Regions from separate parts of the Roseibium sp. FZY0029 genome, predicted to be linked through region 3. Evidence: predicted binding sites of a transcription regulator. Region 3 holds the regulator's gene; each other region holds the start of a gene.
The links. The regulator PhoB, encoded in region 3, activates phosphate uptake and scavenging genes when phosphate is short. The targets are predictions, from matches to a motif close to TGTCATNNANCTGTCAT.
Positions count from the first base shown of each region.

Region 1 (3,276 bases), on a different contig from region 3:
GTTCAAGAGCACAACCTGGTCGGCCATGGTGATGGCCTCGACCTGGTCATGGGTGACATAGACCATGGTGAAGCCGAGCTGCTGCTGCAGTGCGCGGATCTCCACGCGCATTTCATGGCGCAGCTTGGCATCGAGATTGGACAGCGGCTCGTCCATCAGGCAGATCGGCTTTTCACCGATGATTGCCCGCCCGAGCGCGACACGCTGCTGCTGCCCACCCGAAAGCTGCCCCGGCTTGCGCTCCAGCAACTGGCCAAGTCCCAGAAGATCGGCCACCCGTGCAAGACGCCGGTCCCGCTCGGCTCTCCCGACCCGGCGGACCTTGAGGCCGAAAATGATATTCTCGCCGACGTTCAGATGCGGAAACAGCGCATAGGACTGAAACACCATGGCGAGGTCGCGCTTGGCCGACGGGTGGCCGGTGACATCCTCTCCGCCGATCAGAATGCGTCCGCTGCTGACAGTCTCCAGCCCTGCGATCATCCGCAGCGTCGTCGACTTGCCGCAGCCCGACGGCCCCAGAAGCGCCGTAAACGAGCCTGCCGGAATATCGATCGACAGGCCATCGACGGCCACCGTCTCCCCCCAGGTACGCGACACCGTCTCAAGGACGATCGGCTTGCCGGCGCCAGAGGGTTTCGCACCCGGGATACGCGGATCTGATGTCACGCCTCATCCCCGTCGTCGGCCACGAACACTTCCGTTTTTGTGCCGTCCAGCGACGACAGGAAGACATCCGGCACCGGACAATCGGTAAAGACCGCATCCACTTCGCTGAGCTGGCCGCCACGCACATGGGCGTTCCGGCCGAACTTGCTGTGGTCCAGCACCAGAAAGGACTTGCGGCAATTGGCCAGGATGGACTGGCGCGCGGCCACTTCATCCTCATGGAAATCCAGCAACGTGCCGTCTTCATCTACCCCGGCGACACCGAAAATGCCGATATCGACCTTGTAGTTGGAGAAGAACGCCTGCGCTGCTGACCCCAGCACGTCGCGGTCACCATGGCGCAGACGGCCACCCGTGATCGTCACCTGAAACGACGGATTGACTGAAGCGGTGAAGGCAACGTTCAGATTGTTGGTGAAGACCGCCAGCTTCTCGTGCCCGACGAGCGCCTGCATCACGATCTCCGGCGTGGTGCCGATGGAAAAGGCGATCGACTGGTTGTTGCCCACATGTCCGGCGACCAGCTTCGCAATGAGCTGCTTTTCCGGAAGGTTCAGAATCTGCCGGGTGGAATAGTGGATGTTGGACGCCGGCGCGGGCGGCTCGACGCCGCCGTGGGTCCGGCGCAATATGCCAAGTTCGCAAAGACCGTTGACGTCCCGGCGGATCGTCTGCGTGGTTACCTCGAACCGGTCTGCCAATTCTTCGACGGACGCAAATCCCGCCTTTTGTACCAGATCCGCAATTTCGGCCTGACGCTTTGAAATATCTATTTGCCCAAGCATGTTCTTCTGATCCGCCATCGTCCCCTTTCCTTCCGCAGGCGCGGAAGGCCAGTATCTCCAAAGGCATCATGTTGACTCGAAAAAGTCTGACTTCGAAGCCCGTTAAAACATTTTCATATGAACCTTATTCGACGCTCATATGAAAATGATGTGACAGTAGGGGATCAGGTAGCGGGAGGAAACACGAGCAATGCCCAGCAACCGGGGGATGGTGCTCATATCCGCCGGATCGCGAAATATTCTTTTTCCGGGGTATTTGCCGCAACCGGTTCAGCGCCCCGTTAAACCGGTTATCCGGCAAAGGCCTGAACCATACAAACTTCAGTAAACACACCGCCGGACGAAAGATTAGACGGCTCTGGAGGAAGAGATCTGCTCGCACCGCGCAAGGTTATGTAATAAAATTACAAATCCATTTCGTCATCTAACTGTCAATCAAATGTCACGCAGCATTTTTATGTAGCTCACGGGAAAGATCCTCACCTCCGGGAGATAACATGAAAACCATCGTTTGCACTTCTCTGGCACTGGCCCTCACGGGTTCGGTTGCCTTTGCTCAGGACACCGTGCCGCAAGCCTCCAGCCAGTGGTACAAGGATGGCGAAGCCGCCATTCAGGCAATCCTGGACCGTCAGCCGAACACCAACCGCGCCAAGAACGTGATCCTGCTGATCGCGGACGGCAACGGCGTCGGCACCAACTACGCCACCCGCCTGTTCGACGGCCAGCAGAAGGGCATGCTGGGTGAGGAAAACGTTCTTCCTTACGAAACCCCAGAGTTCTACAGCGCTCTGGTCAAGACCTACAACATCAATGCCCAGACGCCGGATTCCGCTCCGACCGCCGGTTCGATGAACACAGGCGTGAAGCAGCGTTTCAACCTGATCAACCTCGGCGAAGAAGCAATCCATGACGATTGCTCCACGGTTGAAGGCAACGAACTTGCCCTGTTCTCCGAACTGATGACCGAAGCCGGCAAGTCTGTTGGCGTCGTCTCCACTGCCCGCCTGACCCACGCGACCCCGGCTGCAGTTTACGCCAAGACCGCGAACCGCAACTGGGAAGACGCCGTGCCGGAAGGCTGCACCGCGCAGAAGGACATCGCGACCCAGCTGATCGACGCCATGGAAGCCGGCACCATCGACTTCGCAATGGGCGGCGGCGGCCGTTACTTCCTGCCGAAGGACAAGGAAATGGGTGGTCTGGAGGGCCGCCGCGAAGACAATGTCGACCTGGTTGAGCGTGCCACCGGGCTGGGTGCCCAGTTCGCCACCGACACTGCCGGCTTCAAGTCGCTGAAGCTTGACGGCTCCAGCCCTGTGCTCGCGCTCTTCAACAGCAGCCACATGGAATATGAAGCCGATCGCGCCGAAGATGACGAGCCGTCCCTGGCCGAAATGACCAAGGCCGCCATCGAGTATCTGTCCAAGAACGAAGACGGCTACTACCTGGAAATCGAAGCCGGCCGCGTCGACCACGCCAACCATGACGGCAATGCAGCCCGTGCCATGCGCGACGGTGTTGCCTTTGCAGAAGCCGTTGCCATGGCTGACGAACTGACAAATGATGAAGACACGCTGATCATCGTCACCGCCGACCACGAACACGCGATCGCCTTCAACGGCTATTGCGGCCGCGGCTCTGCCATCCTCGGCCTTTGCTACGACGTTGCCCAGAAAGGCATCAAGCATTCCGACAAGGTGCTGACCGCAGACGACGGCAAGCCCTACACCGTGATTGGCTACCTGAACGGCACCGGTTCGGTTCTGAAGAAGGGCGAAGGCGAGAACGACTACACCGGCTCGCGCCCTGAACTGGACCA
Region 1 is NZ_JAZDVZ010000007.1:79,670-82,945, forward strand. It holds gene V1T76_RS19980 (ABC transporter ATP-binding protein) at 1-669, opposite strand, end outside; gene V1T76_RS19985 (DeoR/GlpR family DNA-binding transcription regulator) at 666-1,472, opposite strand; gene V1T76_RS19990 (alkaline phosphatase) at 1,952-3,276, shown strand, end outside.
Region 1: the regulator PhoB is predicted to act here: its motif matches at 1,873-1,889, upstream of V1T76_RS19990 (alkaline phosphatase).

Region 2 (3,276 bases), on a different contig from region 3:
TCACGGCCGATGATGTAGTGAACCCTCGCAAGCGGACCTTCGGGATAGGTGACATACCAGGCCGAAACGCGTCCTTCGTAGACCGAGGCCAGATAGGTGCCGACATTCAGGCGCACCTCGGTGGAATAACGGTCTCGTGGAACGAACACGAGAATGGACACATAGCGGTCGAACTTGTCCGGGCGGGACAACACGCGAATACGCGGACGCTCGTCCAGTTGCAGGATGGCGATGGAAAAATCGAACAGGCGGTCGCGGTCGATCTGGAAAAGCTCGTCGCGCGGGAAGGCTTCCAGAACGTTCCGCAGTGCCCGGCCTGAATGGCTTTCCGACCCGTAGCCGGCGCGGGCCAGGACGCTGGCAACCTTGCGGCGCAGGAACGGGATGGTGCTGGTCGGCTCCGTGTAGGCGGTCGAGGCGAACAGGCCGACAATACGCAACTCGCCGTTCATGTTGCCGTCGTCGTCATAAAGCTTGGCGCCGATGTAATCCATGTGCACGCGCCGGTGCACGGTGCTCTTCACATTGGCCTTGGCGATGATCAGCGGTTCGGGCTTCTTCAGGAACTCGCGGATTTCCGGTGTGATCTGAACGAACTCGGTGCCACGGCGCAGAACGCGCACGTCCGGGTCCGACAGGAGGCCGAGGCCCGTGCCTTCGTGGGGTGACAGCTCGCCTTCCTCGACACCGCCCTCGAACATGTATTCCCGCATACCGAGGAAAATGAAGTTGTCGTTTTCCATCCATTCCAGGAAGTGGATCGCTTCCCACAAATCGTCGCTGCTGCCGGGAATCTGCGTGGTCTTGTAGGTGTCGATGGCTTCCGCGAGGCGTTCCTGCATCGGCTTGAAGTCGGACACGACAGCACGGACATCGGACAGCACCTTGTCGAGCCGGGCCTTGAGACCCGCGCGGGCTTCGGGCGAATCGATCCGTGTCACGTGAATGTGGATGAGGCTTTCCTGCCGGTCGGTCCGCTTCGGCGGCTTCTTGCGGGCAATGGCGGACGTCAAAACGCCGTTTTCGTCGCGCTCCACGATGAAGATCGGGTGCAGGACCAAGTGAACCTCGATCTTGCTGTCCTGCAGCTCGTCCATCACGGAATCGACCAGGAAGGGCATGTTGTCGTTGACGATCTCGATGACCGAGACGCCCTTGACCTTGCTGCCCTGTGCCTTGAACGCCGGGTCGGCGATGCTGACGCGGTGCGTGCCGAGCTCGTGGTTCTGGAAATCCTGCCAGGCGTCCCGGGCGAAGCCGATCAGCTCTTCCGCGGTGTAGGCCACAAGGTCTTCCGCGGCGCCCCGGTCATAAAAGGCGCTTGAAAACTCGGCGAGAGCCGGATCTTCCTGATTCAAGGTTGCTTGGACCGCGTCGATGATCTTCAGTTTCTCGACGTCGTGTTTGTCCGGCATTTTCCATCCCCTTAGGCGATCGTATGGTTTGGCTCTGTCGCTGGCTCGTTATAAGTCTTAAGTTCATATTTCAGCGACATAAACGGTTTCATGACGGGAGGAGCAAATTGTCAAGTAAAGTCACGGCCTTGCAAATCGATTCAAGTGTAACATTGAGTGAAAAGACGCAGGCTTATTTCGACCTGTGCCAAGAGAAACTGGGGCTCGTTCCCAACGTTCTCAAGGCCTATGCATTCGACGAAACGAAGCTGCGCGCCTTCACTGACATGTACAACGACCTCATGCTGGGCGAGTGTGCGCTCTCCAAGCTTGAAAGGGAGATGATTGCCGTTGCGGTATCAGCGGTCAACCGCTGTTTTTATTGCCTGACTGCCCATGGAGCTGCGGTGCGCGAGCTTTCCGGGGATCCCGTGCTGGGTGAACTGATGGTGATGAACTACCGTGTCGCGGACCTTTCGCCGAGGCAGCGGGCGATGCTCGACTTCGCCGTCAAACTGACGGAAAAGCCGGCAGAGATCCTGGAAAGCGACCGGCAGGCCCTGCGGGACGCCGGATTTACGGATCGCGATATCTGGGACATCGCCTCGGTGGCGGCCTTCTTCAACATGACCAACCGGGTGGCCGCGGCTTCCGACATGCGTCCGAATGATGAGTATCACTCAATGGCCCGTTGAGATAACGCAGTGGCGCGCGGCGGTGACAAGCCGCGCGATTGGGTGTATGACGCTTGCGATTTTGCACTGATCGGCGTGGAAACTTTCGTGTCATCCGGCACGAAAGCCACGGCGATCCTGAGAGGGAGAGGAGCGGGCCATGGTCGCGCGCGTGTTTATTGATGGTGAAGCCGGTACGACGGGTCTGCAGATCCGCGAGCGCCTCGCCACGCGCCGTGACCTTGAGCTGATCTCCATTCCGGAAGACAGCCGGAAAGATCCGTCAGCGCGGGCCGATTACCTCAACAAGGCCGATATCGCCATTCTTTGCCTGCCTGATGCGGCGGCCAAGGAAAGCGTGGCTCTGATCGAGAACGACACCACCCGCGTGATCGACGCTTCCAGTGCTCACCGCGTTGCCGACGGCTGGGCCTACGGCTTTGCCGAAATGGATCTCGATCAGGCCGATATCATTGCTGCTGCCATGCGTGTCACCAATCCGGGCTGCTGGCCGCAGGGACTGATCGCGGCGGTGCGTCCGCTGGTCGCTGCAGAGCTGCTGCCGTCGGACTTCAACCTGACTTATTTCGGAATTTCCGGGTATTCCGGTGGCGGCAAGGGCATGATTGCCGACTACGAAGCCGCTGGCGCTGACGTCAACGCGTTTGCGCCCTATGCGCTCGGTTTCAACCACAAGCACCTGCCGGAAATGACTGAATACGGCCTGCTCGATGCGGCGCCGTTGTTCACCCCGACCGTCGGCAGCTTCTACAAGGGCATGCTGACGGTTGTGCCGTTGAACCTGGCCGGACTGGCAAGCATTCCGACCGGCGAGCAGTTGCACGCGGCAATCGCGGATCATTTCGCGTCCGCTGCCGGTGGCTTCGTTGAGGTTGCGCCGCTGGAAGGGCTCGAGAAATCCGACAGCCTGAACCCGCAGGCGCTCAACGGCACCAACAAGCTGCAACTGCACGTCTTTGCAAATGACGCCAGGGCGCAGGCCGCCATCGTTGCGGTCTATGACAACCTGGGCAAGGGCGCGTCCGGTGCGGCCGTCCAGAACCTCAATCTGATGCTCGGTGTCGACCAGGCCACCAGCCTCGCTGCGTGAGCGGGCATCCGTTTTCAGGCCTTTCAGGAGAGAAGAAGAATGGAAAAATTTGAGACCCTGACCGGTGTCGCGGCACCGTTGCCGATCGTCAACATCG
Region 2 is NZ_JAZDVZ010000004.1:413,610-416,885, reverse strand. It holds gene V1T76_RS13585 (NAD-glutamate dehydrogenase) at 1-1,415, opposite strand, end outside; gene V1T76_RS13580 (peroxidase-related enzyme) at 1,523-2,089, shown strand; gene argC (N-acetyl-gamma-glutamyl-phosphate reductase) at 2,229-3,179, shown strand; gene leuD (3-isopropylmalate dehydratase small subunit) at 3,219-3,276, shown strand, end outside.
Region 2: the regulator PhoB is predicted to act here: its motif matches at 1,495-1,511, upstream of V1T76_RS13585 (NAD-glutamate dehydrogenase).

Region 3 (3,276 bases):
GATCCTGATGGACGAACCGTGCTCGGCGCTTGACCCCATCGCAACCGCGAAGGTGGAAGAGTTGATCGACGAACTGCGCGAAAACTTCACCATCGTGATCGTGACCCACTCGATGCAGCAGGCTGCCCGTGTGTCTCAGCGTACCGCGTTCTTCCACCTTGGTGTTCTGGTGGAGGAAGGTCTGACGGAGGACATCTTTACCAATCCGAAGGACAAGCGTACGCAGGACTACATTACGGGCCGCTTCGGCTAAGCATTTTTTAGGTTTCTGAAGGGGACACAGGATGTCTGAACATACAGTCACGGCTTACGATGACGAATTGACGGCCATGGCCGGCAAGGTTGCCGAAATGGGCGGCATTGCCGAGACGGCGTTTGCCGATGCGGTTTCTGCGCTGGTGTCGCAGGATCTGGAGCTTGCCAAGGCGACGATCAAGGGCGATATCCGTCTGGACACGCTTTACAACGAACTTGAAGTGAAGCTGATCGAACTGATCGTGCGCCGCCAGCCGATGGGGCAGGACCTGCGCGAAATCACCGCTGCCACCCGCATTGCCAACGACCTGGAACGTGTCGGCGATCTTGCCAAGAACGTGGCCAAGAGAGTGATCGCCATCGACAGCGACCTGCAGAACAAGAAGCTCGCGATTGGTGTCGAACACATGACCGAACTGGCACTGTCCCAGCTCAAGCAGGTGCTGGATGCCTACGCCCGCAAGGATGCGGAAGCCGCGCGCCGGGTTCAGGAAGCCGATGCCGAGGTCGATGCGATCTACACGTCCATCTTCCGCGAACTCCTGACCTACATGATGGAAGATCCGCGCGTCATCACCCAGTGCGTCCATCTCCTGTTCTGCGCCAAGAACATCGAGCGCATTGGCGACCACGCGACCAACATCGCCGAGAACGTCTACTACATGGTCACTGGTGAACGTCTGCCGGAAGACCGGGCAAAGGTCGACGAAACCGGCGCGGTCTGAGCGCCGGCGTTTGTCGCATTTGCAAAAGATCTGAACGGCCGGCGCCTTGGCGCCGGTTGCTGTAATTGGAGCGAGATGTATGCCGAAGGTGCTCATCGTTGAAGACGAAGAACCGCTCAGCCTTCTTTTGAGATACAATTTGGAAGCAGAAGGGTACTCGGTCGAGTCCTGTGTCCGGGGCGATGAGGCGGAAATCCGCCTGCGCGAAAGCCTGCCGGATCTGTTGTTGCTCGACTGGATGCTGCCGGGCCTTTCCGGAATTGAACTGTGCCGCCGCCTGAGAGCGCGCGAGGACACCGAACGTCTGCCGGTCATCATGCTGACGGCACGCGGCGAGGAAGCAGAGCGCATCCGCGGCCTGTCGACCGGTGCCGACGACTATGTGGTCAAACCTTTCTCGGTCCCGGAGCTGATGGCCCGCGTGCGCGCCATCCTGCGGCGGGCAAGCCCGGAAGTGGTGTCCACCATGCTGCGGTCCGGTGATATCGAGCTGGATCGCGAAACCCACCGCGTCCGCCGCAACGCCAAGGAAATTCACCTGGGACCGACCGAATTCCGCCTGCTGGAATTTCTGATGACTTCGCCCGGCCGTGTCTTTTCCCGCGAGCAATTGCTGGATGGTGTCTGGGGGCATGATGTCTATGTGGACGAACGCACTGTCGACGTTCACGTCGGCCGCTTGCGCAAGGCCCTGAACAAGGGCAAGGCGAAGGACCCGATCCGCACCGTTCGCGGTGCCGGGTATGCCTTCAACGACCAGTTCACCGCCGCAACCGCCTGAGGTCAGAGCTCGGATCATACGATGAGAAGCCCGCTCTTGAGCGGGCTTTTTCGTCTCAGAGGCTTTGTCTTTCCCTCACAAGAGCTTTCCGCGGCGTCGCAGCCTGGTCCCGCGAAGGCCTTGCTCGGGCAATGGTCTGATGCGAGTGGATGGGAAAGGCAAATCAGCGGAGCGAAAGTCCAAGTAAAAAGCCCGCCAAAACGGCGGGCTTTTCGAGAAATCGTTTTGCTTACAGGCTATCAGCCTGCCTGAGCCATCGTCTTGCGGTCGCGGCGGCGGTCAGCGACCGGCTGATACGCGATCTTGCAGTGATGGGCGCAGTAGGGAACGCCGGCATCGGAATGGCGGCCGCAGAAGTAGAAGTCGTCGGTCGCCGGATCGCCGATCGGCCACTTGCAGGTCCGCTCGGTCAGCGTCAGGATGGTCGCGCGCTGGGAGATCGGCACCAGTTCGGCAATCGGCTCCACGCGCGGCTTGGCTTCAACCACCGGCGCCGGTGACATGTCCGCCTTCAGCGCCGTTGCACCGATGGACTGCGGATGTGAGCTGGTCGGCTTCTTTGGCGCGGCGCCCGTTGCCGGAGCTGCCGTCCGCGGCCGGCGCGGCTTTGCGCTTGAAGACGTGGACTTGGCACGGCCGGACAAACCAAGGCGGTGCACCTTGCCGATAACGGCATTCCGGGTAACGCCACCCAGTTCTCCCGCAATCTGGCTCGCGCTCAAGCCGTCGCCCCAAAGCTTTTTGAGAAGCTCAACCCGTTCGTTTGTCCAACTCATCGCCGCACCCTTTAGTTTGACCGACCCGCGGCCATTAACCCCGTGTTAAGCATGCGTAAGCACGCTTAATAATGGCATATCTAGTGCCTTTTGGTGATTTGCCTCACGAGATCTCGTGTCTGATTGTTCAGAGGTTACAATAACGTTAATTTGTCAGGCAACCACCGGACCCAAACCAGTTGGGGATGAAACGACTTTTCCCCAATTATGGCGAGGTCATTGAGAATTTTATGAAATCCGTCTTCCAGGGCGGGGGAAATGTCCAGTGCGCCATTTCCATTGACAGTGCACGGTACCGGCAGTGTATAAGGAAACCGCTACGTGCCGCCTCATCGGGGCGGCACGTTGCGTTTTGGCCCTTCGCGATCTTTTCCAGATGGCGGCCCGGCGTCGGGGCGACGCAGGGACAGCGGGGGCGTTTAAAGGAGACAAACGAGGTTATGTCCGCGACTGCACTATTCGGAAATTACGCAAGATCGAACCTGTCTTTCGATCATGGGGAAGGTGTCTGGCTGGTAACCACCGATGGCCGACGATTCCTCGATTGCGGTTCCGGCATCGCGGTCAACGCACTCGGTCATGCCCATCCGCATCTGGTCAAGGCGTTGCAGGATCAGGCCGCAAAACTGTGGCACACCTCCAACTTGCATCAGATGCCCGACGGCGAGCGGCTTGCGCAGCGTTTGTGCGCGGCCACCTTCGCCGAGAAGGTGCTGTTCGTGAATTCCGGCGCCGAGGC
Region 3 is NZ_JAZDVZ010000001.1:338,792-342,067, reverse strand. It holds gene pstB (phosphate ABC transporter ATP-binding protein PstB) at 1-253, shown strand, start outside; gene phoU (phosphate signaling complex protein PhoU) at 285-980, shown strand; gene phoB (phosphate regulon transcriptional regulator PhoB) at 1,060-1,761, shown strand; gene V1T76_RS01560 (GcrA family cell cycle regulator) at 2,001-2,537, opposite strand; gene V1T76_RS01555 (aspartate aminotransferase family protein) at 2,978-3,276, shown strand, end outside.